Regions from separate parts of the Pseudomonas sp. MWU13-3659 genome, predicted to be linked through region 1. Evidence: riboswitches for the same ligand, from Rfam matches in the RefSeq annotation. Region 1 holds a riboswitch; each other region holds the start of a gene.
The links. A riboswitch is a leader RNA that binds a small molecule or an ion and turns the genes downstream of it on or off. The one in region 1 is predicted to bind cobalamin.
Positions count from the first base shown of each region.

Region 2: another riboswitch for cobalamin. It lies ahead of NGM28_RS02585 (TonB-dependent receptor); the one in region 1 lies ahead of NGM28_RS22755 ((2Fe-2S) ferredoxin domain-containing protein).
Region 3: another riboswitch for cobalamin. It lies ahead of cobW (cobalamin biosynthesis protein CobW); the one in region 1 lies ahead of NGM28_RS22755 ((2Fe-2S) ferredoxin domain-containing protein).

Region 1 is NZ_JAMSHW010000025.1:13,469-23,079, reverse strand. Features, by position in the region: gene NGM28_RS22775 (LysR family transcriptional regulator) at 1-621, opposite strand, end outside; gene NGM28_RS22770 (c-type cytochrome) at 768-1,142, shown strand; gene NGM28_RS22765 (hypothetical protein) at 1,503-1,760, shown strand; gene NGM28_RS22760 (DUF3077 domain-containing protein) at 1,905-2,192, shown strand; cobalamin riboswitch at 2,384-2,588, shown strand; gene NGM28_RS22755 ((2Fe-2S) ferredoxin domain-containing protein) at 2,683-3,420, shown strand; gene NGM28_RS22750 (DUF3630 family protein) at 3,536-3,865, shown strand; gene NGM28_RS22745 (hypothetical protein) at 3,950-4,279, shown strand; gene NGM28_RS22740 (LysR family transcriptional regulator) at 4,582-5,496, opposite strand; gene NGM28_RS22735 (ABC transporter substrate-binding protein) at 5,599-6,567, shown strand; gene NGM28_RS22730 (ABC transporter permease) at 6,642-7,493, shown strand; gene NGM28_RS22725 (quaternary amine ABC transporter ATP-binding protein) at 7,490-8,323, shown strand; gene hutH (histidine ammonia-lyase) at 8,336-9,611, shown strand, end outside.
Region 2 is NZ_JAMSHW010000002.1:24,271-33,881, reverse strand. Features, by position in the region: gene NGM28_RS02590 (MFS transporter) at 206-1,579, shown strand; cobalamin riboswitch at 1,656-1,860, shown strand; gene NGM28_RS02585 (TonB-dependent receptor) at 1,970-4,096, shown strand; gene yghU (glutathione-dependent disulfide-bond oxidoreductase) at 4,303-5,148, shown strand; gene NGM28_RS02575 (restriction endonuclease) at 5,158-6,603, opposite strand; gene NGM28_RS02570 (amidase) at 6,767-8,470, shown strand; gene NGM28_RS02565 (helix-turn-helix transcriptional regulator) at 8,721-9,413, shown strand; gene NGM28_RS02560 (pyridoxal-phosphate dependent enzyme) at 9,430-9,611, shown strand, end outside.
Region 3 is NZ_JAMSHW010000003.1:96,161-105,771, reverse strand. Features, by position in the region: gene NGM28_RS05530 (DUF1272 domain-containing protein) at 16-258, opposite strand; gene cobM (precorrin-4 C(11)-methyltransferase) at 325-1,077, opposite strand; gene NGM28_RS05520 (cobalamin biosynthesis protein) at 1,106-1,516, opposite strand; gene NGM28_RS05515 (CbtA family protein) at 1,516-2,211, opposite strand; gene NGM28_RS05510 (CbtB domain-containing protein) at 2,222-2,407, opposite strand; cobalamin riboswitch at 2,515-2,739, opposite strand; cobalamin riboswitch at 2,801-2,999, shown strand; gene cobW (cobalamin biosynthesis protein CobW) at 3,101-4,168, shown strand; gene cobN (cobaltochelatase subunit CobN) at 4,172-7,933, shown strand; gene NGM28_RS05495 (magnesium chelatase ATPase subunit I) at 7,936-8,934, shown strand; gene NGM28_RS05490 (vWA domain-containing protein) at 9,018-9,602, shown strand.

The DNA of each region.
Region 1 (9,611 bases):
ATCATTGGCATCAGGGCGCAGGGCGAGCATGACGTGCGGACGCTCCAGCCACTCCTCGAGCGACAGGCAGCCGCACGCCGGCAGGGCGCTTTCATCGGCGAGGCTGACGAAGTGTTCGGGGAACAGCTCCTGCACCAGGACGCCTTGGGGGTATTCCGGGAAAATGCCCAGTGCCACGTCGAGCTCGCCATCCGCCAGCTGGGCCATCATGGTCTCCCGGTTGGCCTGGCTGACCGCCAGGTCCACCCCGGGCGCGACGCGGCGAACATGACGAACCAGCCTGGGCAGCACACGGCGCGCAGCGTAGTCGGAAAGTGACAACCGGAAGCGCGCCTGGGATTGGCCCGGGTCGAAGTTGGATGCCCCCAGCAGATCATTGAGATGCCTCAGGGACTGCTCGAGCGGCCCCAGCAGGCTTTGAGCGCGGGCGGTCAGCACCAACTGGCCGTCACGGCGTATCAGCAAGGGGTCGTCGAAGTGCAGGCGAAGTTGAGCCAGGGCATGGCTGACGGCGGGCTGGCTTTTATGCAGGCGCACCGATGCACGTGTCACGTGCCGTTCCAGCAACAGCGCGTGGAGGGTCAGCAGGAGGTTGAGGTCGATCCGTCGTAGTGCTTCCAGCATGTGCTCGATTCTGTCCGATGCGTCGGGGCAGGGTAGCAACATGTCGAAGGGGATGACAGCTGCGCACTTATGGATGGCGCGGTCGGGTGGTGGCGTGTGATGCTGGTATCAAATGGATTTTGAGCCGTGGGAGCTGCTTGGGAATGAATGTTTCACGTATTGCGATGCTGGGGTTCTTGTCACTGCTGCAAGCGCCGCTGTCCTTGGCGGAAAACGCCAACGGAAAAAACCTCTTCGTGCAGCGGTGTGCCGTGTGCCATGGCGCGGATATCAAGGGGACGGGGCCGTTGGCCAAAAAGAGCAACCCGCCAACGCCGGACCTTACCAGCGCTGCGTTCAAGAAGCGCTTGAACGACTATCCAGGCGTTATCGTGTCTTCGGTCATCCTTCGCCCAAATGGAAACCTGATTCCGAAAACGCTGCAGGAGAACGGGGTGAAGATCCCGCCGCATGCCTGGAGCGTCAAGGATTTTCGCGACCTGCATGAATACATGAGTGGCGTGATTTTGAGGAAATGACTAGCTGGGGATGAAGTCCCACATGGGCTAATCAGACTTTCCCCATTTCACGTAGGGCGTTTCCCAAGCATGCTTTGAGCACTTTTGCGCTATCGAAGTGACGGCTAGTCTCGCCGGGTCGTTGCCAAATCAACGACCGGGCCTGCAAGCCCGTCTGAACATCGATCTGTGCTCACTTTCTGAGTCGCTGGCGCTTGTCAGTGGTTGTGCTCAATGGTGGCTGCGTGCGGTTGGCCTTCGGGCCGGCCGGGTTAGTGCTCGATGTTCCCCGGACTTGCAGACCCGCACGTAGCCGCCACCCATCTCCCGGCAGGTGATCGGGTGCCCGGTTGATCATTCATGAACGTCGAGTATGAAGTCATGTTGAAGATCGTCCCGGATCCACCACCTTCCATCGAATCCCCTCATTTCCTCGAAGACACCTTGGTCCACGCCACCGAGTACGTCATGTGCGCGCTGGCGGTGACGCATCAATCGCTGACTCACCTGCCCAAATCACCTGCCACGCTGGTGATGCTGACGGTGATGCACGAACTCGATGCCACCCGCACGTTGCTGGAGTCGGCGTTGGCTCAGCTACAGATGAGCACCCGGCCGCCGTCATACACGCTGCACTGACAGCCCTGCGCAGGCCCCTGTAGGAGCGGCTTCAGCCGCGATGCAGGCACCGCGGTACCTGGCACCAGCGTTGCTGGTGATCGCGGCTGAAGCCGCTCCTACAGGTAGCTCGGTCACCCCTTCAAAGCTTCAGAGGAACCTCGAATGGACAACGATCTCCCAGCAGACCACGGCCAACTCGGCTGGACCGTCGGCGCGTGCACGTTCATGGAAGGCGCCACCAAAGGCACGCGCCTGTTCCGCGTAGAGCCCGGCAACTGCGCCAATCACGCCATGGAACAAGCCTCGGTGCTACTCGATAGCGCCCGCCGCGCCTCATTCATCGGTGTGATGGACAACGAACCGGTGCTGGTCTGGGCGTCGCACTACCTCAGCGATATGGCCAAGGCGTTGATGGACGATGCGCATATGGGGATCTTGAAGAAAGTCTGAAATGGCAACCCAGCCACGACGTTTCAAATAGGTGCGCAACCTAGGGGAATCGATGCCTTCGCCTGGTGATTGGCCCGGCTGTGCCGGGCATCGCCAGCAAGGCTGGCTCCTACGGTTCCTGGTGCAGCATTGGCCTCTGTGGGAGTGCCGGGCCTGGTTCACCACCTTGACGCGCACTGCACCGAATGTTCACATGCCGCCCAGTTTCAGGTGTCCCAAGCCGCCGCGCCTGGGGTGAAACGGGAAACCGGTACGCGCTTCGCGCCAGTCCGGTGCTGCCCCCGCAACGGTATGCGAGTGATGCCCTCAATCAGACCACTGTGGCCAGCCGGCCATGGGAAGGCGAGGGCATCCAGCCTCGCGAGCCCGGAGACCGGCCTGGAATCTTTTGGCGACAATCCTGCGGAGGGCAGGCATGGGTCGGTCTGGGCCCATGCTCGATGCCTGCCTGTGTGTGCTTCTGCGAAATTCACTTCGAGAAGAGCATGTGATGACTTACCAGCGCGTCTTGTTTGTCGGGCCGGGCCTTGCGGGCGGTTCAGCGGCCGAAGCTTTTGGCGCGGAGATCCGCCAGCTGCGGGGCGAATCCGCTCGGGACGATGTCGTCGACACCCTGGACGGGTTTGAGGGCCTGTGGGCGGTCTTGCGCAAGACCTTCGCCGACGGGCTGGAACGCGTGCTGGTGGTGGACCTGGAACCCATCTCCGACGGCGCCTACCTGGACTGGCTGCGCGATGAACTGGGGCGCATCGCACGTGAGCATGGGCACCAGCCGCAAGTCTGGGTCACGGCGCAGGCGTTGGGACGCCGTGGCCTGGATGCGCGAATGGCCTGTGCGAGCATCGAGGATCACTCACGGCATCTGGCCTGCGATCAGGTCAATGCCGTGGCAGCCGACGCCGACTGGTCGAAGATCCCGGACCATGCACGCCAGGTGTTCCTTTGCACTGGCCCGCGTTGCGTCCGTCGAGGCGCCTTGCCACTGTGGAAGCAACTGCGCCGCGAGTTGCTGCAGCGGCAACTGATCGAGGTGCCGGGTGGTGTGCTGCTGACGCGCACGGCTTGCCAGTTCCCCTGCAACCTGGGGCCGGTGCTGACGGTGTACCCCGACGCTTGCTGGTATCGGGTGCGCGACAATGAAGAGGTGCAGCACCTCGTCGAGGTACATCTGTCGGGCGGCGAGGTTGCGACCAAACTGCTGGTTCACGGGCGAGAGCTCAATCGGTAGGGGTTGAGGGTTACGCCAAACATGCAAGTGGTCGTGCGTAGGTCATTCAGTCTCACTTTGGTGCGAGAGTCGGTTGGGTAGGGAAGGGATGTTCGGCTTTAATCCAGGTGGTGCTATGGCCGCTTACGACCCATTGCTGCCGCTCGCGAGAAACACGAAAATCTGCATTCGCTTGGTGAGGTGGCGCATGACGACCATAGAAATATCAGAACTCGCCGACTGGAAACTGTTCGAGAACGTGGCTCAGAAGCTTGAGCACGGATTAAGCGGTTACTGGAATGAAAAATTGGACGGACTTGACCAGCGCTATTGGGATCTCATAGTGGGCGAACAGACGCTTACCCTTCACCTTGAGCACTATCTGGGCATTTCAGTATCTGTACCTGATAATGCCGATGAGATGGCTCAACGAGTACGTGCATTGTTGAGTAGCTGTGGCGCGTAGCCGGCAGCGGCTGAAAGCACGCAGAAGCCGGTCAATACGGTCACTACCATTCCAAGCACACTAGTGAGTATTCGGAGGAAGTAGATGAGCGAGAATTTCACCTATGTATGGTTACTGCCGCTGCTGGAAAAGCCGTTAGAAGAAGGCGCACAAGAGTTGCCCCGTGCGATAAAAGACCTTGGAGAAAAATGCACACTTCCTGCCGGCATAGCTTTGCAGCCGCTGGTCGTTACAGCGCTGACGTCACATTCCGACTATTGGTCGGGGTTAGCGCTCAAATGGTTGGAAGATGGGTTCCCTATGGATCCCGAACTGACCACGCTATTGATTCAGAGCGCCGAGGATCGGACGCTGGCTCAGTCTCGACGCCACAGGGCACGTAAGCTTGCCTGTCGACAAAGGTCAAGAGTTTGAACCCATGTCCGCTTCCTGTTAATTGCCGTGCTGTCTGCATGGCTGCCATGGGTCGAAAGCAGACACTCCTCAGGTGGCAGTCGAACGCACTTACCTAGCGTGACCCACTGTCGATCTGGTGCTGCTTGCCAGCCACATAGCACTCCCCGCCAGGCCCAACGGATGCCCATTTTCAGAGGGGCATCTGCGATTTCATTGCGCCGCTCAGCACTGAGTAAACACTGGCATGGCCGCTAGATCGAGCTCGCCGGGCATCTCATCTACCCGCCAGCAATCGTCATGTGACATTCCCCACCCGTTGTTCATTCGGACGCAAACGACGGTCGCTCCGCGAACCATGCCACCGCCAGCTCCTTGAACGCCTCGGCCGAAGGCGTCAGCGGGTAGCGCTGATCATGCGCCAGCACGATGCTGTGGGTTGGCAGTTTCTCCTGCGTCGGCCGACATACCAGCGCTTGACCATCGTAACTACGGTCACCAAATGGCCGGGTATAGATCAGCGCCACGCCAAAGCCATTGGCGACGAGGCTGCGTTGCAGCTCAAAGGTGCGCACACGGTGCACAACGGCAGGGGAAAGGTCGTAAAAGCTGAACAGATCCAACACATGCTGCCAACTGTGGACCTGGTCGGTGACTACCAGGGTGTATTCGGAGAGCGCCTTGAGGCTGACACGCGACTCTTTGGCCAACGGGTGATCGGCCGACAGCAGCACCTGGGCGGTCAGCTGGCACAGCTGGGTGCAATGCGTGTTCGGCGGTAAACCCAGGTCGTAGGTGATGGCCAGTTCTATCGCGCCCTCACTGAGCCGCTTGCCAACATAATCGAAGCTGCCATCGCGCATATCGACCGTGACCCTTGGGCAGGCCTCCTGCATCCGGCGCACGATTTGCGGCAGGCAATAGGGCGCCAGGTCTTCAAAGCAGCCGACCACCAGTTCGCCGACACACTCGCCGGCATTGGCATGGATCTCGGCAAAGGTCTGAGCCTCTGCCAGCACGCGACGGGCCTGGACCATGACGGTACGACCGAATGGGGTCAGCGATATCCCGAGGCCACGTTGGCGTATGAAGATCGATTGGCCCAGCACCTCCTCCAGTTCGGTGATGGCCGCCGAGATGGAAGGTTGTGAAACATGAAGCTCCATGGCGGCAGTGGTCAGGTTTCCGTGCTTGGCCGCTGCGAGCGCGTAGCGAAGCTGTCGCAGTGTGAACTTCATAGCTTTTTCCGTGGTGATGCATCAGGACTTATTATTTTATCCTTTTTTAAGGTTGTGAAATATTTCTCCTGCGCAGTGATCATCTTGTTTGGGAGCTTCACAATGACAATTACAAAGGCTCTGCTGACCACGACACTTTCTCTAGGGCTCTTGGCGTCCGCTGGCGCCAGCCAGGCGGCCGGTTGGTGCGAGTCCGGCAAACCGGTGAAATTTGCCGGGTTGAACTGGGAAAGCGGGATGCTGCTCACCGAGGTGATGCAGTTCGTGCTGAAAAATGGCTATGGCTGTGACACCGACAGCCTGCCGGGCAACTCCATCTCCATGGAAAACGCCCTGAGCAGCAACGATATCCAGGTTTTCGCCGAGGAGTGGGTAGGGCGCAGCGAGGTCTGGAACAAGGCTGAGGCCGCCGGCAAGGTCGTCGGCGTCGGCTCACCGGTGGCTGGCGCGGTGGAAGGCTGGTATGTGCCGCGTTATGTGATCGAAGGCGATGCCAAGCGCAAACTCGAAGCCAAGGCACCGAACCTCAAGAGCATCGCCGACCTGGGGCAATACGCCCAGGTGTTCAAGGATCCGGAAGAACCGGACAAGGGGCGTTTCTACAACTGCCCGGCCGGCTGGACCTGCGAGCTGGACAACAGCGAAATGCTCAAGCGTTATGGCCTGGAAAACACCTACACCAACTTCCGCCCGGGCACCGGCCCGGCACTGGATGCCGCCGTGCTGTCGAGCTACAAGCGTGGCGAGCCGATCCTCTTCTACTACTGGTCGCCAACCCCGCTGATGGGCCAGGCCGAGCTGGTCAAGCTGGACGAGAAGCCAGGCGTGGATAAATCCGTGACCATCAAGGTGGGTGTGTCGAAGACGTTCCACGAGCAGGCGCCGGAGCTGGTGGCTGTGCTGGAAAAGGTCAATCTGCCGATCGATCTGCTGAACCAGAACCTGGCGCGCATGAGCAGGGATCGTATCGAGTCGGCGGAACTGGCCAGGTTGTTCCTCAAGGAGCACCCCGAGGTTTGGCACAGCTGGGTCAGCGAAGACGCAGCCAAAAAGGTAGATGCGGCACTCTGAGGGTGTGGGCGGGGCCGGCGCCTGCCGGACAGGCCACATAGCAGTCCGCTTCATGCATTGCTCGAGAGAAATCCATGTTTCCCAAAGACTTCACGTTTTCCATTGCCGACTGGGTCAATGGTTGGGTCGACGCGCTGGTCACCAACTACGGTGACGTGTTCCGGCACATTTCCGACACCCTGCTGTGGGCCATCGTCAACCTCGAAGGTTTGCTGCGCGCAACACCCTGGTGGCTGATGCTGGCCATCGTCGGCGGTCTCGCCTGGCACGCCACCCGTAGAGCCGTACCCACGGCGGTGATCGTCGGCCTGCTCTTTCTGGTCGGTGCGGTCGGGCTCTGGGACAAGCTGATGCAGACCCTGGCGCTGATGCTGGTAGCCACGCTGATCTCGGTCCTGGTCGGCATCCCGCTGGGTATCCTGTCGGCGCGCAACGATCGCCTGCGGGCGGTGTTGATGCCGCTGCTCGACATCATGCAGACCATGCCCAGCTTCGTGTACCTGATCCCGGTATTGATGCTGTTCGGCCTGGGCAAGGTACCGGCAATCTTTGCCACCGTCATCTATGCCGCCCCGCCGCTGATTCGCCTGACCGACCTGGGCATTCGCCAGGTGGATGGCGAGGTCATGGAGGCGATCAACGCGTTCGGTGCCAATCGCCTGCAGCAACTGTTCGGCGTGCAGTTGCCACTGGCGTTGCCGAGCATCATGGCCGGTATCAACCAGACCACCATGATGGCCCTGTCGATGGTGGTCATCGCGTCGATGATCGGTGCCCGTGGCTTGGGTGAAGACGTCCTGGTCGGCATCCAGACCCTCAATGTGGGGCGCGGCCTCGAAGCGGGCCTGGCCATTGTGATTCTGGCGGTCGTGATCGACCGCATTACCCAGGCCTATGGCCGGCCACGGCATGGGGTGGGCAAATGAGCAGCAAGCAGACGATGAACAAGATCGAAGTCAAACATGTGTTCAAGATCTTCGGTGCACGTACCGAAGATGCCCTGAACCTGATCCGCCAGAACAACACCAAAGAGCAGGTCCTGGCCGAAACCGGCTGCGTGGTCGGGGTCAACGACCTCTCGTTGTCCATCGGCAGCGGTGAGATCTTCGTGATCATGGGGCTGTCGGGCTCGGGCAAGTCGACCCTGGTGCGTCACTTCAACCGCCTGATCGACCCCACCAGCGGTCAGATCCTGGTCGATGGCGAGGACATTCTGCAATACGACATGCAAGCCCTGCGCGAATTCCGCCGGCGCAAGATCAGCATGGTGTTCCAGAGCTTCGGCCTGTTGCCGCACCGTACCGTGCTGGACAACGTCGCCTACGGCCTGAAAGTCCGTGGCGAGAGCAAAACCCTGTGCACGGAGCGTGCCCTGCACTGGATCAACACCGTGGGCCTCAAGGGCTACGAGCGATCGTACCCGCACCAGTTGTCGGGCGGCATGCGCCAGCGCGTGGGCCTGGCGCGTGCCCTGGCTGCCGACACCGACATCATCCTGATGGACGAAGCCTTCAGTGCGCTTGACCCGCTGATTCGCGCCGAAATGCAGGACCAGTTGCTGGAGCTGCAAAAGACCCTGCACAAGACCATCGTCTTCATCACCCATGACCTGGACGAAGCGGTGCGCATCGGCAACCGAATTGCCATTCTCAAGGACGGCCGCCTGATCCAGGTCGGCACGCCGAAGGAAATCCTCTACCAGCCTGCGGACGAATACGTAGATCGTTTCGTGCAGCGTCGCGTAGCTTCGCTTTAAGGAACCGCGTGTATGTCGTTTGCCGAAAAAATCATCATCGCCGAGGCGCCCGTTCGCTGGCAGGACGTGGTGGCTGTGGCCCGGCATGGCGCGAAGCTTGAGCTGGCCCCATCGGCCTGGGCGCGGATCGAGAACGCCCAGGCGATTGTCCAGCGCATCGTTTCCAGCGGTGATCGCGCCTATGGCGTCAACACCGGGCTTGGCGCCTTGTGCAATGTCTCGTTGCAGGACGAACAACTCAGCCAGCTCTCGCACAACACCTTGCTCAGCCATGCCTGCGGCGTGGGTGCCGCGCTGTCGGACGAACAGACCCGGGCGATCATGTGCGCGGCGATCATCAACTTCTGCCAGGGCCGTTCCGGCCTTCAGCGCAAGGTGGTCGAGGCGCTGCTGACCCTGCTCAATCAGCACATCACGCCGCAGGTTCCGAAACAGGGGTCGGTGGGGTATCTGACCCACATGGCCCATATCAGCATCAGCTTGCTGGGCGTCGGCCAGGTCAGCTATCGCGGCCAGATCGTGCCGGCGCAGCAAGCCTTGGCCGAGGTCGGCCTGGCGCCGATCAAACTGGGGGCCAAGGATGGTCTGTGCCTGGTCAACGGCACCCCTTGCATGACCGGCCTGAGCTGCCTGTCTCTGGATGACGCCACCCGTTTGAGCCAATGGGCGGACGTTATCGGCGCCATGAGCTTCGAGGCCCTGCGCGGCCAGCTCGATGCCTTCGACCCTGAAATCATCGCGCTCAAACCCCACCCCGGCATGCAGCGTGTGGGCAGCAATTTGCGTCGCCTGCTGGACGGTAGTGAAATCATTGCCAGCAGCCAGGGCATTCGCACCCAGGACGCCTTGAGCATTCGCTCGATTCCGCAGGTTCATGGCGCCGCGCGCGATCAGTTGGAACACGCGGCAAGGCAGATCGAAACCGAACTCAACTCCACGACCGACAACCCGATGCTGCTGGGTACACCCGAGGCATATCGAGTGGTTTCCCAAGCGAATCCGCACGGCCAGTCCGTGGCCATGGCGGCCGATTTGCTGGCCATCGCAGTGGCCGAGATCGGGGCGATTGCCGAGCGTCGACTGGATCGCCTGATAAACCCGTTGGTCAGCGGTTTGCCGGCCTTCCTGGTCAGCCAACCGGGTGTGAACTCGGGGATGATGATTGTCCAGTACGTGGCCGCTTCACTCTGTGCCGAAAACCGTCAGCTGGCCCAACCGGCCGTCATCGACAACTACGTCACCTCCGGCCTGCAGGAGGATCATCTGAGCATGGGCACCAATGCCGGGT
Region 2 (9,611 bases), on a different contig from region 1:
CTGCCACGCCGGTCGTTCGGCGGGTCCTGCGCCGCACCGCCCAACGTCACCACATAATAAGTTCAATAAAACGGGTACCGACCTATGCTCACGTTCCTCGCCCTGCGATCCGCACCGCCATGTTCGTCTTCTCCTTATCGCCCCCCGGTTCACGCGCCCCGTGCGCGCTGACCTTTCGGCCACCGACAAGCACAACGGAGACAACATGGCCCGCTCAAGCTCCCAAGCCAAGAAAGCCACCGCCAGCGGATGGATCGGCTCTGCCCTCGAGTACTACGACTTCTTCATCTACGCCCAGGCCGCGGCACTGATCTTCCCGCAGATCTTCTTCCCCTCCACCGACCCGAAGATGGCCATCATCGCCTCGCTGGCCACCTACGGCGTCGGCTACCTGGCCCGCCCGGTGGGCGCCTTCGTGCTCGGCCACTGGGGCGACACCCGCGGGCGCAAGAACGTGCTGCTGCTGTGCATGTTCCTGATGGGCCTGTCGACCATGGCCGTGGGCCTGCTGCCCACCTACCACGACATCGGCCTGCTCGCCCCGGCGCTGCTGGTGCTGCTGCGCCTGGTCCAGGGCTTCGCCGTGGCCGGCGAGATCTCCGGGGCCAGCTCGATGATCATGGAGCACGCGCCGTTCGGCCGCCGTGGCTACTACGCCAGCTACACGCTGCAAGGCGTGCAGGCCGGCCAGGTGATGGCGGCGGCGGTGTTCCTGCCGCTGGCCTACTTCATGCCGAGCGAGGCCTTCAACGAATGGGGCTGGCGCATCCCGTTCCTGATGAGTGCGCTGGTGCTGGTGGCCGGCTTCATCATCCGCAAGGAGGTCCACGAAACCCCGGCCTTCGTCCAGGAAGAGCAGCAGGACAAGGTCGCCAAGTCGCCGATCAGCGAAGCCTTCCGCCACAGCTGGAAGCACATGGTACTGGTGATGTTCATGGCATTGATGAACGTGATCCCGGTGGTCGCCACCATCTTCGGCGCGGCCTACGCGGTGCAACCGGCCTACGGCGTCGGCTTCGACAAGAGCGTGTACCTGTGGATCCCGGTGGTGGGCAATATCGTCGCGGTGCTGGTGATCCCCTTCGTCGGCAACCTCTCCGACCGGATCGGCCGCCGCCCGACCATGATCGCCGGCTGCCTGGGCTCGGGCCTGCTGGCGTTCGTCTACCTGTATGCGATCAGCATTCAGAACGTGCCGCTGGCCTTCGCCGCCTCGATCGTCATGTGGGGCATGGTCTACCAGGGCTACAACGCGGTGTTCCCAAGCTTCTACCCCGAGCTGTTCCAGACCCGCTACCGGGTCTCGGCCATGGCCATCGCACAGAACGTCGGCACCATGCTCACCGCCATGCTGCCGGCGCTGTTCGCCACCGTGGCGCCTCCGGGTTCGGACAATATCCCGCTGGTGGTCGGCGGGCTGGCGTTCTTCATCACCTGCGTGTGCGCGTTCGCGGCGTACCTGGCGCCGGAAACCCACCGGCTGGCCATGGAAGACCTGGGCAACCCGCAGGCAACGCCCATGGCGCAGGAAGCCTATGAAGCCAATCGCAAGGGCAGCCTGAAAGCGTTCGGGCATTGAACGCCCCGGGCCAGGCCTGTCGCACACGGACAGGTCTGCCCCTCCAGATGATTGACTCCCCCCTCGTTCGATGGTCAGATGCGCGCCAGTTTCAGGTGTCCTGCGCCGCCGCGCGCAGGGTGAAACGGGAAGCCGGTGAGTCGTTTTCACGACAAGTCCGGCGCTGCCCCCGCAACGGTAAGCGAGCGAACCCTTCGACAGACCACTGTGCACACGCATGGGAAGGTGAAGGCTTCACGACCCTCGCAAGCCCGGAGACCGGCCTGAAGCCTTACTTGGCAACCCGCGGTGGGCGGGCGCAGGCCGGTCATCGCGTGCGCGCCTGCGTATGCGGTTCGCCTTTGCGTGTTTTCCACCGGGATCCATTCATTCCTGCAGCAGTGGAACGACATGTCCCGATTCAACAAGCTACACACCCTGGCAGCCTGCCTGGCTGTCTCGCTCCCGGCCCTGGCCGACGACCACGAGGGTGCCCCGCTCACCCTGCCCTCCACGGCGGTCACCGAGACCCGCGAACCCTCGGCCATCGACCTGGCCACCCCGACCCAGGCCGGTTCACGGCTGAACCTCAGCGCCCTGGAAACCCCGGCCAGCACCAGCAGCATCACCGCCGAGCAGATTCTGCAACGCAACAACCTCACCGTGCAGGACGCCGTGACCCGCTCCCCGGGCATCACCTTCATCGGCACTCCCGGCGATGGCGGCACCGGCCTGTCGGCCCGCGGTTTCAGCGGCCAGGGTTCGGTGATGACACTGTTCGACGGCGCGCGGCTGTACACCGGCGCCGGCACCCTGACCTTCCCGGTCGACCCATGGATGGTCGAGCGCATCGACGTGCTGCGCGGCCCGGCCTCGGTGTTGTACGGCGAAGGCGCCACCGGCGCGGTGGTCAACGTGATCCCGAAAAAACCCTTCGCCGGCGAAATCCACAACCACCTGCGCCTGGGCTACGGTTCCTGGGACCGCCAGCAACTGGGCCTGGATAGCGGCGGCGGCCTGAGCGAGCGCCTGAGCTACCGGGTCACGCTCAACAAGCAGGAAGGCAACGGCTGGGTCGACCGCACCGACTCGCGCAACCTGTCGCTCAGCGCCGCCCTGCGCTTCGATGCCAGCGACGACCTGAGTTTCACCCTCGCCCACGAGCGCGGCGACGCCGAGCCCGCCAACTACTACGGCACGCCGCTGATCGACGGCCACTACCGCGACAGCCTGCGCAAGAAGAACTACAACGTGCGCAACGATGTGCAGCGCTACCACGACGAATGGACGCGCCTGACCACCGACTGGACCCTCAGCGACACGGTCTCGGCCAGTAACCAGCTGTACTACATCAAGAGCCGCCGCCACTGGCGCAACGCCGAGGACTACACCTGGAGCGCCGATGACGGCCTGCTGCAACGGGGCAGCTACCTGGAGATCAAGCACAACCAGGAGCAGTTCGGCGACCGCCAGAGCTTCACCTTCGACCAAAGGCTGTTCGGCCTGGCCAGCAAGACCGTGGTCGGTGTCGAGTACAACAAGATCCGCTTCAACGTCGACAGCAATTCGCCCTACAACGACGACGGCGTCGACCTGGTCGACCCGTGGCGCCCGGCACCGGGTGGGTTCCACAGCGCCTCGCCGCTGCGCCCGCAGACCCTGTCCAGCACCCACACCGTCGCCCTGTTCGCGGAAAACCGCACCCAGCTGACCGAGCGCCTGTCGCTGGTCACCGGCGTGCGCCGCGACCAGAACCACATCGACCGTGACAACCTGGTCGATGGCTCGCGCAGCGACGTCAGCCTGCGCGGCGGCAACTGGCGCGCCGGGCTGGTCTATGCGCTCAGCGACGACCTTTCGGTCTATGGGCAGTACTCCACCAGCGAGGACGGCGTCGGCAACCTGATCAGCCTCAGCCAGAAGCAGATGGACTTCGACCTCACCGAGGCGAAGCAGACCGAGCTCGGTATCAAGCAGCGCTTCTGGGAAGGCCAGGGCGAATGGACCCTGGCGGCCTATCACATCGTCAAGAAGAAGCTGCTGGTCTACGACCCGGCCAGCAAGACCCAGCAGCAGGCCGGGCAGCAGACTTCCGACGGCCTGGAAGCCTCGCTGGAACTGGCGCTGGGCAACCAGTGGCAGCTGTCGGCCAACGCCGCGCTGGTGCGGGCCAAGTACGACGAGTACCTGCAGAGCACCTCGCAAGGGGTGATGGACCGTGCCGGCAACCGCCCCGCCAACGTGCCGCGGCGCACCGCCAACCTGTGGCTGAGCAAGGGTTTCGGCCAGACGGTGGATGCTGGCGTGGGCCTGCGTTATGTCGATGAGCGCTATGCCAGCGTCGACAATGAACAGTCCGTGCCGGGCTATACCGTGGTGGATGCCAACCTCGGCTGGCAGGTGCTGCCGGACGTGCGCCTCGGCCTGCAGGTGAACAACCTGTTCAACCGCGACTATGTGGTCTCGGCCCATAGCGGCGAGCAGTGGTTGCTGGGCGCGCCGCGCTCGTACTTCGCCACGGTCGACTACAGTTTCTGACCCCTCTGCCTGGCACCGGCCTTGCCGGTGTTCGCCAGCAAGGCTGGCTCCTACCGCCCCCTGTAGGAGCCAGCCTTGCTGGCGAACCGGCCCTAAGTTGCACCACGCGCCCGCGCCCATTGCATTTGCCCTTTGCGCCGAACCCATGGCATAGATGCGAGTCAACACGTGTATGTGCCCGTATCGAGCCTCAAGGAGTTTCACGCATGAGCAAGCACCCTTACGTCCCGCCCAAGGTCTGGACCCACGAAGCGCCTTCAGGCGGCCAGTTCGCCAGCATCAATCGTCCGGTGGCCGGCCCGACCCACGACAAGGACCTGCCCGTGGGCAAGCACCCGCTGCAGTTGTACTCGCTGGCCACGCCCAACGGCGTGAAGGTGACCATCCTGCTCGAAGAGTTGCTGGCCCTCGGCCACACGGGCGCCGAATACGACGCCTGGCTGATCCGTATCGGCGAAGGCGACCAGTTCGGCAGCGGCTTCGTCGGGGTCAACCCCAACTCGAAGATCCCCGCCCTGCTCGACCGCAGTGTCGAGCCGCCGGTACGGGTGTTCGAGTCCGGCTCGATCCTGCTGTACCTGGCCGAGAAGTTCGGCGCCTTTGTGCCCAAATCGCTGGCCGCCCGTACGGAAACCCTCAACTGGCTGTTCTGGCAGATGGGCTCGGCGCCCTACCTGGGCGGCGGTTTCGGCCATTTCTACGTGTATGCGCCGGAAAAATTCGAGTACGCCATCAACCGCTTCACCATGGAAGCCAAGCGCCAGCTCGATGTGCTCGACCGCCGCCTGGCCGAAAGCGCCTACCTGGGCGGTGACGAATACAGCATCGCCGACATCGCCGTATGGCCGTGGTATGGCCAGCTGGTGCGCGGCAACCTGTACGGCGCGGCCGAGTTCCTGGCGGTGCACGAGTACCCGCATGTGCAACGCTGGGCCGAAACCATCGCCCAGCGCCCTGCGGTGCTGCGAGGGACACGGGTCAACCGCACCTGGGGTGATGAAGCCAGCCAAGTACCAGAGAGGCACTCGGCGAAGGACATCACGGCCCTCTGAACCACAGTGTCAGTCTTGATCCGGCATGAAGCCCAACGCCATGGCCAACTGCCGGTCAACACTGCCAGCAGGTTGCCAGACTGACAGCAGCGGTTCGCTCAGGCAGCGTAGGCCTGCTGCCTGGGCCCTGACCCGGGTCAGGTAGTCATGGTCGATGTAGTTGATAGACACCAGCAGCTCCTCCAGCGTCGGGGACTTCTGGACGATATAGTGCCAGTCGCTCATGTCGTAGGTTTGCGCAACAGCCCAGAGCGCGGGCTGCAACAGATCCTGCTCCCCATGCCGGATCGCTGACCGTACCAGTGCCCTCTCCCGTGACAGCCAGCCATACAACCTGCCAGGGCTGAAGCACATCAGTGCCGCGTAGTAGCCGCGCTCGAGGGTCCGCCCACAGGCCGCCACGTGGGCGAAGCTCAAGTCGTGATCCAGGCGCCTGGCCTTTGACTGAATCAGCGTGTCCTGTTCACAGACCGCTAGCAGGGCCTCAAGCGCCTCGACATGCATCATCTCCTGCGCCTGGTGTGCGTCGATATCTCCATCCAGCCAATAGCGGGCGAAACGATAGACTCGACAGGCCAAACCATGGCTCCACATTGACCAGACCAGACACAGGTTTTCCAGCGCATGGCGGTTTTGCCCAAGGCACAGTCGCCTCACCAGCGCCATGTCCCAGCTCGGCGCCAGCCCCCGGATGTTCACGTCCTTGTCTTCAGTTCCCGAGTAACGCAAAAAAGCACCTGGGCACATCAAGGCAAAATTGCGTATGTGTTCAAGGAATAGACTGGAATAGGCACGCCCCGACTCCAGCTCATTGGCGTGGGCAATGAGTTCCTGCGCAGCTTCCTGCGCGGCGACGGGATTGTCTTTGTTGAACCAGATTCGCGTAGGGATGCCTTCGATGCGGGTACTACCCGGCTCGCTGATGATGTCCCCGTGGTCATAATGGGTGATCGGATAGACCAACGACCTGCTGATCTTCGCATAACTTCTGGGAAACCAGCGCTTGGCCAGCAACCAGCCATCCGCGCTGGTACCGGAGATCAGGTGGCGCTCGATGACTCTGTTATCGAAGATTTCGTGACGGAATTCAGGGCAGTTTTCTTCGGTCTGCCGCAATCGGGTCACCAGCCCGTCCGAAGCCTCCGGCAGATAGAAGCCGATGAACCGCTGGCAGCCCCACTGCTGCATGTCACCCAGTGGCGACGCTTCTGCACTGCGAGGGACACTGACACCCTGGTAGTGCTTGCAACTGACCAGCCAACGCTCGTCGCCCACCTTCAGCACCAGGTCCGCACCGTTGTCAGCCCCGCGCCCCACCGTCTTGATCACCTGCGCATCGAACAGCGTCACGAAGAATTCGCGGGCAAATTTCTCGAACGCACTCACGTCCGAAGAAGGCGGCCGCGATGGCGGGATCTCGGTGAAGTCGAGGCAGATCGATTCGTGCTTGCTCATTCAGGCTCCGTGGCGTGGCTCTTGGCCACACAGGATCCCGGTTTTGCCAAACACCAGCAATGCCACGGTGCATAGAGCCATTTCCCCGCTGCATGCCTGCGCCCGACGAGACCTTCTTGCTACACTCGCCGCCATGATTTCCACCTGCACAACTGGTGACAGCATGATCGAGGTAACCGAGGTTTCCATTGCCGAGCTGCGCGACGCGCTCGCGTCTGGCCGCACCACTGCGGTCGAGCTGGTGAAGGCCTACCTGGCCCGCATCGACGCCTACGATGGAGCCGACACCGCCACCGCCCTCAACGCCGTGGTGGTACGCAACCCTGAAGCGCTCAACGAGGCCGAGGCCTCCGATGCCCGTCGCGCCCGAGGCCAGACCCTCGGCCCGCTGGACGGCATCCCCTACACCGCCAAGGACAGCTACCTGGTCAAGGGCCTGACCGCCGCCTCCGGCAGCCCGGCGTTCAAGGACCTGGTCGCCCAACGCGACGCCTTCACCGTCGAGCGCCTGCGTGCCGGCGGCGCCATCTGCCTGGGCAAGACCAACATGCCGCCCATGGCCAACGGCGGCATGCAGCGCGGCGTCTATGGCCGCGCCGAAAGCCCGTACAACGCCAACTACCTGACCGCACCGTTCGCCTCCGGCTCCTCCAACGGTGCCGGTACCGCCACCGCCGCCAGCTACAGCGCCTTCGGCCTGGCCGAGGAAACCTGGTCCAGTGGCCGTGGCCCGGCTTCGAACAACGGCCTGTGCGCCTACACCCCGTCGCGCGGGGTAATCTCGGTGCGCGGCAACTGGCCGCTGACCCCGACCATGGACGTGGTCGTGCCCTACGCGCGGACCATGGCCGACCTGCTGGAAATCCTGGACGTGGTGGTGGCCGACGACGCCGACAAGCGCGGCGACCTGTGGCGCCTGCAGCCTTGGGTGCCGATCCCGGCCGCCTCCAGCGTGCGCCCGGCTTCGTACCTGGATTTGGCGGCGAACGCCGACTCGCTCAAGGGCAAGCGTTTCGGCGTGCCACGCATGTATATCAACGCCGACGCCGAAGCCGGTACTTCCGAGAAGCCCGGCATTGGCGGCCCGACCGGCCAGCGCATCCACACCCGCGCCAGCGTGATCGACCTGTGGCAACAGGCGCGCCAGGCGCTGGAAGCGGCCGGCGCCGAAGTGGTCGAGACCGACTTCCCGCTGGTCTCCAACTGCGAGGGCGACCGCCCCGGCGCGCCGACCGTGTACAACCGCGGCATCGTCAGCAAGGAATTCCTGCATGACGAACTGTGGGAGCTGTCCGGCTGGGCCTTCGACGACTTCCTGCGCGCCAACGACGACCCCAAGCTCAACCGCCTGGCCGATGTCGACGGCCCGCAGATCTTCCCCCACGACCCGGGCACCCTGCCCAACCGTGAGGACGACCTGGCCGCCGGCATGGACGAGTACGTCAACATGGCCAAGCGCGGGCTCAAGGCCTGGGACCAGATCGCTACCGTGCCTGACGGCCTGCGTGGCCTGGAACAGACCCGCAAGCAAGACCTGGAAGACTGGATGGACGAAAAGGGCCTGGACGCGGTGCTGTTCCCGACCGTGGCCGACGTGGGCCCGGCCGACGCCGACGTCAACCCCGAATCGGCGGACATCGCCTGGAGCAACGGCATCTGGGTGGCCAACGGTAACCTGGCGATCCGTCACCTGGGCGTACCAACCGTGACCGTGCCCATGGGCGTGATGGCCGATATCGGCATGCCGGTGGGCCTGACCTTCGCGGGCCGCGCGTACAGCGACAACAATCTGTTGAAATTCGCCGCCGCCTTCGAGTCGACCGGCTCGCGCCGCATGATCCCGCCCCGCACCCCCAAGCTGGGCTGATTCACACGGCTAAAGTGTTGGCCAAACCCTGTAGGAGCGGCCTTGTGCCGCGAAAGGGCTGCGTAGCAGCCCCAGATTCGGTGTTTAGGCAACGATCGCCGGGGCCGCTGTGCGGCCCTTTCGCGGCACAAGGCCGCTCCTACAAGAATCGCGCAAGTCTTGAGGGCCGTGGTCAATAGGGTGCGAGCAAACTGGAAAAAATCAACAAATCATGCAAATATCAACTTTATGTTGATACTTGCATGATGCCATGACCCCCACCCAAGAACGCCAACTCACCCTCACCGTCCTCAAGGCCACCCTCCAAGCCCTGGGCAGTGTCGCCCCGCGCAACCTGGAAATCCTCCTGCACGACCTCGACCACCCGGAACGCTCCGTGGTGGCCATCGTCAACGGCCACCTTTCCGGGCGCCAGGTCGGCAGCCCGATTCTCGCCGCCCCCGAGCAGGACCAGGGCTTCAAGGCCCTGATGCAGGCTTCCGCCGACCAGCAGGGCTGTGAACCGGTGGTGCTGCCCGACTACCCCACCACCCTGAAGGGCCGCACCTTGCGCAGCGCCACGGCAATCTTCCGTGACCGCCACGGCCACCCCTTCGCGAGCCTGTGCGTGAACACCGACGTCACCGGCCTCGAGGCGGCCATGGCCTTCCTCCAGCACTTCCAGCCCCTCGGTGCCATGCCTGCGCCGCCCACCGTCAGCGAACCCGCCGACATGAGCGTGCTGATGGCCGAGATCATCCAGGCCTCGCTGCAGCGCAGCGGCCAGGGCCGGATGAACAAACAGGCCAAGGTCGAGGCCGTGCGCGTGATGCAGGAGCGCGGCCTGTTCATCGTCAAGGGCGGCGTGGAGAAAGCCGCCGAAGCCCTCGGCGTGACCCGCTACACCATCTACAACTACCTGGAGCAGCTGCGCGGCGAACATGTGCCGGCTGCCCGCGACTGACGCCACGGAGCCTCCCATGCCCTTGCACATCGCCACCCCATTGATCGAGTCCCGTTCACTGTCGCTGGCCGCCGGTCGCCCTGTCTGGCTCAAGCTCGAAGCCTTGCAGCCATGCGGTTCGTTCAAGCTGCGCGGCGTCGGCCATGCCTGCGAAACGCACCATGCCCGGGGCGCCCGCCATTTCGTCTCCTCGTCCGG
Region 3 (9,611 bases), on a different contig from region 1:
TGTCTGGGAAGGGGGTTACGCGCAAGCTGCGTGCTTTTTGACCACCCGTAGGGTGGAGGCTGGGTTGTTGCCCAGCGCCTTGCCGGTGCGGGTTGGTCGCGAGACGAGCTGGCCGCCGCAGTTCGGGCACTGGTTGTGGAAGTGCTGCTCATTGCACGCGCGGCAGAACGTGCATTCGAAGGAGCAGATCAGGGCGTCCGGGCTCTCGGCCGGCAGGTCACTGTTGCAGCATTCGCAGTTGGGGCGCAGTTCGAGCATGATGGGGATTCCGGTATGCGTGGAAAGCCCCAGTGTGCTACGGCGCGAGGCGAGAGGGCAATCGGCTCACGGGCCAGGTCGGTAGAGGTGGGCGTGCCCGGCGCGGTAAAGGGCCGAATCGGCGAAGGGGGCATCCCCCAGTACATGGCCGACGAGGATCAGCGCGGTGCGCCGGAAGCCTTTGGCCGCCACTCGCTCGACGATGTCCGCCAGGGTGCCCCTGGCCCAGTCCTGGTCTGGCCAGGTGGCGCGGTGCACTACCGCGACAGGGCAGTCGGCACCGTAGTGGGGCAGCAGCTCGGTGACGATACGGGCGAGGTGCTTGACCCCCAGATGGATGGCCAAGGTGCTGCCGTGCCGGGCCAGGTCGGCCAACTGCTCCCCGGGAGGCATCGGCGAGCTGTCGCCGTAGCGGGTGAGAATCACGGTTTGCGCCACGTTGGGCAGGGTCAGTTCGCAACCGAGCAGGGCGGCGCTGGCAGCCGTCGCGGTCACGCCGGGAATGATCTGGTAATCGATGCCCAGTTCGCGCAGGTGGCGAATCTGTTCGCCGATGGCGCCGTACAGGCTGGGATCGCCACTGTGTACCCGGGCCACATCGTGCCCGTCGGCGTGGGCCTGGCGCATGGCCTCGACAATCTGCTCCAGGTGCAGCTCGGCGCTGTTGATCACGGTCTGGGCGGTGTGCCCTTCGAGCACCGCAGGGGGCACCAGGGAGCCGGCATAGATGATCACCGGGCACTGGCGAATCAGGCGCTGGCCTTTCACCGTGATCAGTTCCGGGTCGCCGGGGCCGGCGCCGATGAAGTAGACCGTCATGGGGATTCCTTGCAGGTGAAAGGGCGGATTATCCGCCGATGGCCAGGGCCAGGGTAGCGCCGGCCAGGGTCTGTCTCGGGATATGCAGGCGTGGCGGCGTGAACGCCTGGCCGGCCAGGGCCAGTGCCGCGCTTTCGGCGACGCCCCAGCAGCCGGTCTGGGCGTAGGCGGCGGCGGAGCGCTGGGTGAGTTGCGCTTCGAAACCGAGCAGGTGCGGGGCATCGAAACAGATGAACGGCAACCCCAGGCGTTCTGCCAAGGCCAGCAGGCCGGGCTCGCGCGCCTTGGGCGTGATGCTGGCGATGCCGCGCAGGCAGGAAAGCGGCAGGGCATTCTGGCTCAAGGTCTGGCGCAGCAGCACCGACAACGTTTCGACCGGGCAGCCGCGACGGCAGCCAAAGCCGGCGTACAACGCCGGCTGAGCGGGATGCAGGGACATCAAGCGTGGCTGGAGCGACGGTAGAGCCAGGCGCTGAGTAGCCCCAGCGCCAGCCAGAAGGCGGCATTGGTGAGCCAGGAGGCGATCTTGAACTGCGCCTCAAGGGCTTCCGGCGCCAGGCTCTCATGCACGGGCGGTTGCGGCGCGCCGATGACATGGGGGATGACCAGCAGGGCGACGCCGATCACCTTGAACAGCCAGTGACGGGCGAATACCAGCAGCGCCAGGCCTGCGGCAGTGGCGGCGGCGGTGCCGACCCACCAGGTCTGCCGTTGGCCCAGGTCGGCGGCTGCGGTACCGGGCAGTTCGGGCGGCAGGCCCAGGGTCGGCGCCAGGCAGAACACGGCGAAGCCGGCCAGGCCCCAGAGCGCGCCGGTGCTGACGCGGCCAGGCTCGCGCAGGCTGTACAGTGCGGCCAAGACCAGGGCGAAGCCTATCGCGACCACCAGGTTGCCGCCTGTGGTAGACAGCACACGCTGCCAGCCGTCCTCCGGTGCCCAGGCTTCGGCGTTGTGCTCATGTTCGTGGGGCGTGGCGGCCTCGCCATGCTCGTGGTGTTCGGCGGCGGGGGCGGCGTTCTCGTAGGTTTCCGCCTGAAGAATCAAGGGGGCCACCCAAACGCTTTGCAGGAGGGTCAGCAGCAGGGCAGCCAGCAGCCCGCTGAAGCCCGCGGTACGGGCGATGCGCGTGATCATGCGGGCGTACTCAGTGGCAGGGGAAGGCGGCGCTGTGGCGGGTGTCGTGCGCGGCGTTGTGCACCGCTTCGATGTGCGAGAAACCGGCGAAGTAGACCAGGCACAGGCCGAGCAGGCTGGCGCCGACGGCGACGATCATGCGCTGGCTGAGGCTGACGGGGGTGGCGATGCTGTGTTTCGTGCTGGTGATGGGCATGACGCGTTCCTCTGCTGTTGCTTTTGTCGGGCATTGGGGCAACGGGCAAGCGCGGCGACCCCGGACGAAGCTCGCCCAGGTATGCGACAGCGCCCGCCCACCGCGGGGTGTTCATGTGGTGTCAGGCCGGTCTCCGGGCTGGCGAGGTGGAGCAGGGCTCCGTTGTTGGCGTCACCTTCCCATGCCGAGTCGACGGGCACAGTGGTCAAGACGCTTCACTCGCTTACCGTTGCGGGGGCAGCACCGGCATTGTCCGGCCTCTAGTAGAGAGAGGCGTGACGCACCGGTTTCCCGTTTCACCCCAAGGGGGCACCTGAACGCAATGCGCTAGCAAATCATGGGGCGAACCATTGCGTCAATGGCGGCGGCGGTTGACCGCAAGCCAGGCTCTGCGTAGCCTTGCCGCTTCGAGGTTCTCCGGCGTTGGCCGGAGCTAAGACGGGAACGCGGTCGATGCCGCGGCTGCCCCCGCAACTGTAGGCACTGGAACGGATCGGCACAGCCACTGCGCACGCGCGGGAAGGCGCCATCCCGCTGGCAATCCTGCCGGCACAGTGCGAGCCAGGAGACCTGCCTCGCGACGTTTTCGACTTTCAACCGGGCGGGGTGATCCGGTGGCGAACCAGCCAGGCCGACAGGGCCCGTGGCTATCGTCCTGCATGCCCGCGCCACAGCCGCCAAGGGCACCGCGACATGAAAACACTGGCCAAGCTCCCCGTCACCATCGTTACCGGCTTCCTCGGCTCGGGCAAGACCACCTTGCTCCGCCATATGCTCGACAACGCCCAGGGCCGCCGCATCGCGGTGATCGTCAACGAGTTCGGCGAACTGGGCATCGATGGCGAAATTCTCAAGCAGTGCAGCATCGGTTGCAGCGAGGAAGAGGCCAATGGCCGCGTCTATGAGCTGGCCAACGGTTGCCTGTGCTGCACCGTCCAGGAAGAGTTCTTCCCGGTGATGCGCGAGCTGGTGGCCCGCCGTGGCGACCTGGACCACATCCTTATCGAGACCAGCGGCCTGGCGTTGCCCAAACCGTTGGTCCAGGCCTTCCAGTGGCCGGAAATCCGCAATGCCTGCACCGTCGACGCGGTGATCACCGTGGTCGACAGCCCGGCCGTGGCCGCAGGCACCTTCGCCGCGTATCCGGACCAAGTCGATGCCCAGCGTAAGCTCGACCCCAACCTCGACCACGAGTCACCCCTGCACGAACTGTTCGCCGACCAGCTGGCCAGCGCCGACCTGGTGGTGCTGAACAAGGCCGACCTGATCGACGCCGAGGGCCTGGCCAAGGTCCGTAAAGAGGTGGCCGAGGAACTGCCGCCAGCGGTCAAGGTGATCGAGGCCAGCAGCGGTCGCCTGCCGCTGGAGGTGCTGTTGGGCGTGGGGGCCGAGTCCGAGGCGCATATCGATGGCCGCCGCACCCACCACGACTCGCATCACGATGGCGATGACCACGACGACCATGACCACGACGCCTTCGACTCCATCTCCATCGACCTGCCCGAAGCCGACGAGAGCCTGCTGCTCGACGCCCTCACGCAACTGGTCACCGAGTTCGGCATCCTGCGCGCCAAGGGCTTCGCCGCCATCCCCGGCAAGCCGATGCGCCTGCTGATCCAGGGCGTGGGCACCCGCTTCGACAAGCACTTCGACCGCGCCTGGCGCAGCGAGGAGCCGCGCATCACCCGCCTGGTGCTGATCGGCCAGGACCTCGACGCCGCGCAACTGGAGGCGCGCCTGCGCCAGGCCCTGGGCGCCTGACCCATGCACCTGCTGCGGACCCAGCCCGGCGGCTTCGTGCCGGACGACAGCATCGCCGACCTCGGCCAGACCCCCGCCGAGCTGGTGATCCTCTGCAGCGGTGATTCGCACCTGGCACTGCTCGCCGAAACCGCCGAGCAGTTGCCGGAGGACTTCCCCAGCCTGCGCCTGGCCAACCCCATGCAGGTGCAGAACCATGCCTCGGTCGACCTCTATGTCGACGAGGTGCTGCGTCACGCCAAGGTGATTCTGGTCTCGCTGCACGGTGGCGTCGGCTATTGGCGCTATGGTGTCGAGCAACTGGTGGAACTGGCCAACCGAGGCGTGCAACTGATCCTGGTGCCCGGCGATGACCGTCCCGATCCGGAACTGACCGACCTGGGCACGGTGCGCGGCGAGCAAGCCGAGCGGCTCTGGCACTACCTGCGCCAGGGCGGCAAGGCCAACGCCGTCAACCTGTTCAACTGCCTGGCCAGCCTATGGCTCGGGCGTGACTACCCGTGGCATGAGCCGCAACCGTTGCCGCGCACTGCGGTGTACCACCCAGGCAAGGTCAGCGCGGTGCTGGAGGACTGGTACGCTGAGTGGAACCCGGCGTTCCCGGTGGCACCATTGCTGTTCTATCGTTCGCACCTGCAAGCCGCCAATACGGCTTTCATCGATGTGTTCTGCCAGCGCCTGCAAGCCTGCGGCCTGAACCCATTGCCGATCGCCGTGGCCAGCCTCAAGGAGCGTGCTTGCCTCGATCAGGTTGAAAGCTGGCTCGACGAGGTCGAGGCCGAAGTGGTGATCAATACCACCGGTTTCGCCTTGTCCAGCCCCGAACAACCCAACCTGCGCCCGCTGCGCCGCGACGTGCCGGTGTTGCAGGCGATCTGCGCCCAGGACAACCAGCCTGCCTGGGAACAGAGCGAGCAGGGCTTGGGCGCCCGCGACCTGGCCATGCATATCGCCTTGCCGGAACTGGATGGGCGCATCATCACCCGGCCGGTCAGCTTCAAGGACCTGGCCTGGCGCAGCGAGCGCAGCCAGTCCGATGTGGTCTGCTACCGGGCCCACCCCGAACGCATGGACTTCGTCGCCGAGCTGGCGCGGCGCTGGGTGGAGCTGGCACGCCTGGACAACCAGGAAAAGCGCATCGCCCTGGTACTGGCCAACTATCCGACCCGCGATGGACGTATCGGCAACGGTGTCGGCCTGGACACCCCAGGCGCTGCCTTGAACATTCTCCAGGCTCTGCAGGCACAGGGCTATCCGGTGGCCGGCCTGCCGGGCAGCGGCACCGAGCTGATCCACCAACTGCTCGGTGGGGTGACCAACGACCTCGACCACCTGGACCAGCGCCCCTGCGCCCAGAGCCTGAGCCTGGCGGACTACCAGATTGCCTTCGGCGCATTGCCCGAGGCGAACCAGCGCGCTGTGCGCGAGCGCTGGGGGCCACCCGAACAGGACCCGATGTTCCGCTCGGGGCGCATGATGGTCGCCGGGCTGCGCTATGGCCTGACCTTCGTCGGCATCCAGCCGGCCCGAGGCTACCAGGTCGACCCCAGCGCGGTGTACCACGACCCGGACCTGGTGCCGCCCCATGGCTATCTGGCATTCCACTTCTGGCTGCGCAACGGCTACGCGGCCGACGCGGTGATCCATGTCGGCAAGCACGGCAACCTGGAGTGGCTGCCGGGCAAGGGCGTGGGCCTGTCCAATGAATGCTGGCCGGATGCGTTGCTCGGCCCGCTGCCGAACATCTACCCGTTCATCGTCAACGACCCGGGCGAGGGCGCCCAGGCCAAGCGGCGTACCCAGGCGGTGATCATCGACCACCTGATGCCGCCGCTGACCCGCGCCGAAACCTACGGCCCGTTGCGGCATCTGGAACAGTTGGCGGATGAGTACTATGAGGCCCAGTTGCTCGACCCACGCCGTGCCCGCGAGCTGCAGCGCGACATCCTGGAACTGGTCAAGGCCAACCATATCGACCGCGAGTTGCAACTTGAAGGGCAACTGGACGACGCCGCGGTATGGCTGCCACGTCTGGACACCTACCTGTGCGACCTGAAGGAATCGCAGATCCGCGATGGCCTGCATGTGTTCGGCCAGTCACCCCAGGGGCGCTTGCGCAGCGACACCTTGCTGGCGCTATTGCGGGTCGAGCGGGGGGACGGCAAGGGTGGCAACGCCAGCCTGATCCGCGCCCTGGCCAAGGCGCTGGCGCTGGGCTTCGACCCGCTCGATTGCGACCTGGGCCAGGCCTGGGAAGGGTCGCGCCCGGCATTGTTGCAGGCCTGTGATCCCGGGTTGTGGCGCACCCAGGGCGACACCCGCGAGCGACTGGAACTGCTGGCGGTCACCTTGATCGAGCAAGCGCTGGCGGGCGAGGCCGGCTTGCCGGATGCACCGTGCTGGCAGCCTGTGCGGGAAGTGCTGCGCGCCCTGTGCGAAGAGGTCGCGCCCAACCTGGACGCATGCGGCGGCGCCGAGATCGATGGCCTGCTGGCCGCCCTGGCCGGACGTTTCGTGCCTGCCGGCCCCAGTGGCGCGCCCAGCCGTGGGCGGCTTGATGTACTGCCGACCGGGCGCAACTTCTATACCGTCGATGTGCGCAACCTGCCGACCACCACGGCCTGGCGCCTGGGCTTCGCCTCGGCCAACCTGATCCTCGAACGCCACCTGCAGGATCACGGCGACCACCTGCGCCAGCTGGGGCTGTCGGTGTGGGGCACGGCGACAATGCGCACCGGTGGCGACGACATCGCCCAGGCCATGGCGCTGATGGGCGTGCGCCCGGTGTGGGCGACGGGCAGCCAGCGGGTGGACGACTTCGAGATCCTGCCGCTGAGCTTGCTCGACCGCCCGCGGGTCGACGTGACCTTGCGCGTTTCGGGCTTCTTCCGCGATGCCTTCGGCAACCTGATCCGCCTGTTCGACGCGGCGGTGCAGGCGGTGGCCGCGCTGGACGAGCCGGACGATCTCAACCCGCTGGCCGCCCGCGTGCGAACCGAACGAGAAAAACTGCTGAATGACGGCGTGGACGCCGAGCAGGCCGCCCGCCAGGCTGGCTGGCGGGTGTTCGGCGCCAAGCCCGGTGCCTACGGCGCGGGCGTGCAGAACGCCATCGACGGGCGCCTGTGGCACAGCCGCGACGACCTGGCCGAGGTCTACCTCAACCACGGTGGCTACGCCTATGGCGCCAGCGACGAGGGCACCCCGGCCCGCGCCCAGTTCGCCCAGCGCCTCAGCCAGGTGCAGGCGGTGCTGCAGAACCAGGACAACCACGAGCACGACCTGCTCGACTCCAACGACTACTACCAGTTCCAGGGCGGCATGCTGGCCGCCGCCGAGATCCTGGCCGGCAGCGCCCGGGCCAGTTATCACGGTGATCACAGCCAGGCCGACCGGCCGCGCATCCGCACCTTGAAGGAAGAGCTGAACCGGGTGATTCGCGCCCGCGCCCTCAACCCCAAGTGGATCGACGGCGCCAAGCGCCATGGCTATAAAGGTGCGTTCGAGCTGGCCGCGACGGTGGACAACCTGTTTGCCTTCGACGCCACCACCCATCTGATCGACGACCATCATTACCAGGGCCTGGCCGACGCCTATGTGCTCGACCCGGCCACCCGTGACTTCATGCGTGAGCACAACCCCGAGGCCCTGCGTGACCTCACCGAACGCCTGCTGGAAGCCCAGCAGCGGGGGCTGTGGCAGGAGCCGGGCGACTACCGCGACAGCCTTGAGCAGCAGTTGCTCGACGGCGAGGAAGACAACTGAACATGAGCGAACCCGTGCAATTCCCCCTGGCGGCCGTGGTCGGTGCCGACGAACTCAAGCTGGCCCTGTGCCTGACGGCCATCGACCCGAAGATCGGCGGCGTGCTGATCGAAGGCCCGCGCGGCATGGCCAAGAGCACCCTGGCCCGCGGCCTGGCCGACCTGCTTGGTGATGGGCCGTTCGTGACCTTGCCGCTGGGCGCGACCGAGGAGCGCCTGGTCGGCACCCTCGACCTGGATGCCGCCCTGGGCCAGGGCCAGGCGCGCTTCTCGCCGGGGGTGCTGGCCCATGCCGACGGCGGCGTGCTGTACGTCGACGAGGTCAACCTGTTGCCCGACCCGCTGGTGGACCTGCTGCTGGACGTGGCCGCCAGCGGCACCAACCGTGTCGAGCGCGATGGCATCTCCCATCGCCATGCCGCCCGTTTCGTGCTGATCGGCACCATGAACCCGGAAGAAGGTGAGTTGCGTCCGCAGTTGCTCGACCGTTTCGGCCTCAATGTCGCCCTCGACGGCTTGCCGGCACCCGACGCCCGGCAGCAGATCATCCGTCGACGCCTGGCGTTCGACAGCGACCCCGAGGCATTCTGCGCCGAGTGGGCGCAAGCGCAGGCACAACTGCGTGAGCGCTGTCACGCTGCGCGCGAGCAATTGGCTTCGATTCCCCTGGATGACCAGGCCCTGGCCTGGATCACCGAACGCTGTTTTGCTGCCGGCGTCGATGGCCTGCGTGCGGACCTGGTTTGGCTGCGCGCTGCCCGGGCCCATGCGGCCTGGCGCGGCAGCGCGGCCATCGAGGAAGCGGATGTCGAGGCGGTGGCCGAGTTCGCCTTGCGTCACCGACGGCGCGCCGATGCACAACAACCGGCGCCGGCCGGCGCCGCTGAGCCGTCGCGGGGGCAGGAGCGTGAACAAGGGCAGGGCGACTGGGGGGCATTGCCGCCACAGCCGGTGGCCGGCGGTGCGCGGCGCGAGGTGCCGAACTGGGCAAAAAAGCCCTGAGCATCCGCCCGCGCGACACCCAGGCGGCGGATGCCAGGCCCCGCGCAGGTCAGCTGAAGGGGGCATCCCGTGGCCGCCCGCGCGTGGCCAATGGCGGGCGAGTCGCCTGGTTGCCCACATTGCTCAAGGGCCTGCCTCGTCAGCGTCAGGATCTCTGCTGGCAGCAACGTCAGGCCGACGGGCCCGCGTTGTGGCTGGTGATCGTCGACGCGTCGGCCTCGACTCGCCGCCATCAGGCGCTGGCCCAGGCCAAGGGGCTGCTGGCCGAGCTGTTCGACCAGGCCTACCGGCAACGGGCGCGCCTGGCGCTGCTCACCGCAAGCGGCAACCGGCCACACTGGCAGCGCCACGGCCTCAAGGCCTCGGCAGCGTTGCAACCGTGGCTGCAAGGGCTGGGGGCGGGGGGGGGCACACCCTTGTTCGCCGCGCTGGAGGAGGCGCGCCACTGGTTGCTGGCACGACGCAAACGCCTGCCGCAAGAAGTGCAACGCTGCCTGGTACTGACCGACGGTCGGTTGCGTCAGTGGGCCACGCCACAGCCATTGCCGTGCGCCACTTTATTGGTGGACATGGAACTGGCGGCTGTACGCGTGGGGCGGGCGCGGCAACTTGCCGAACAACTACAGGCCGAATATCGGCATATAGACACGTTCACGCAGATCAATTAAGTGGGGTGT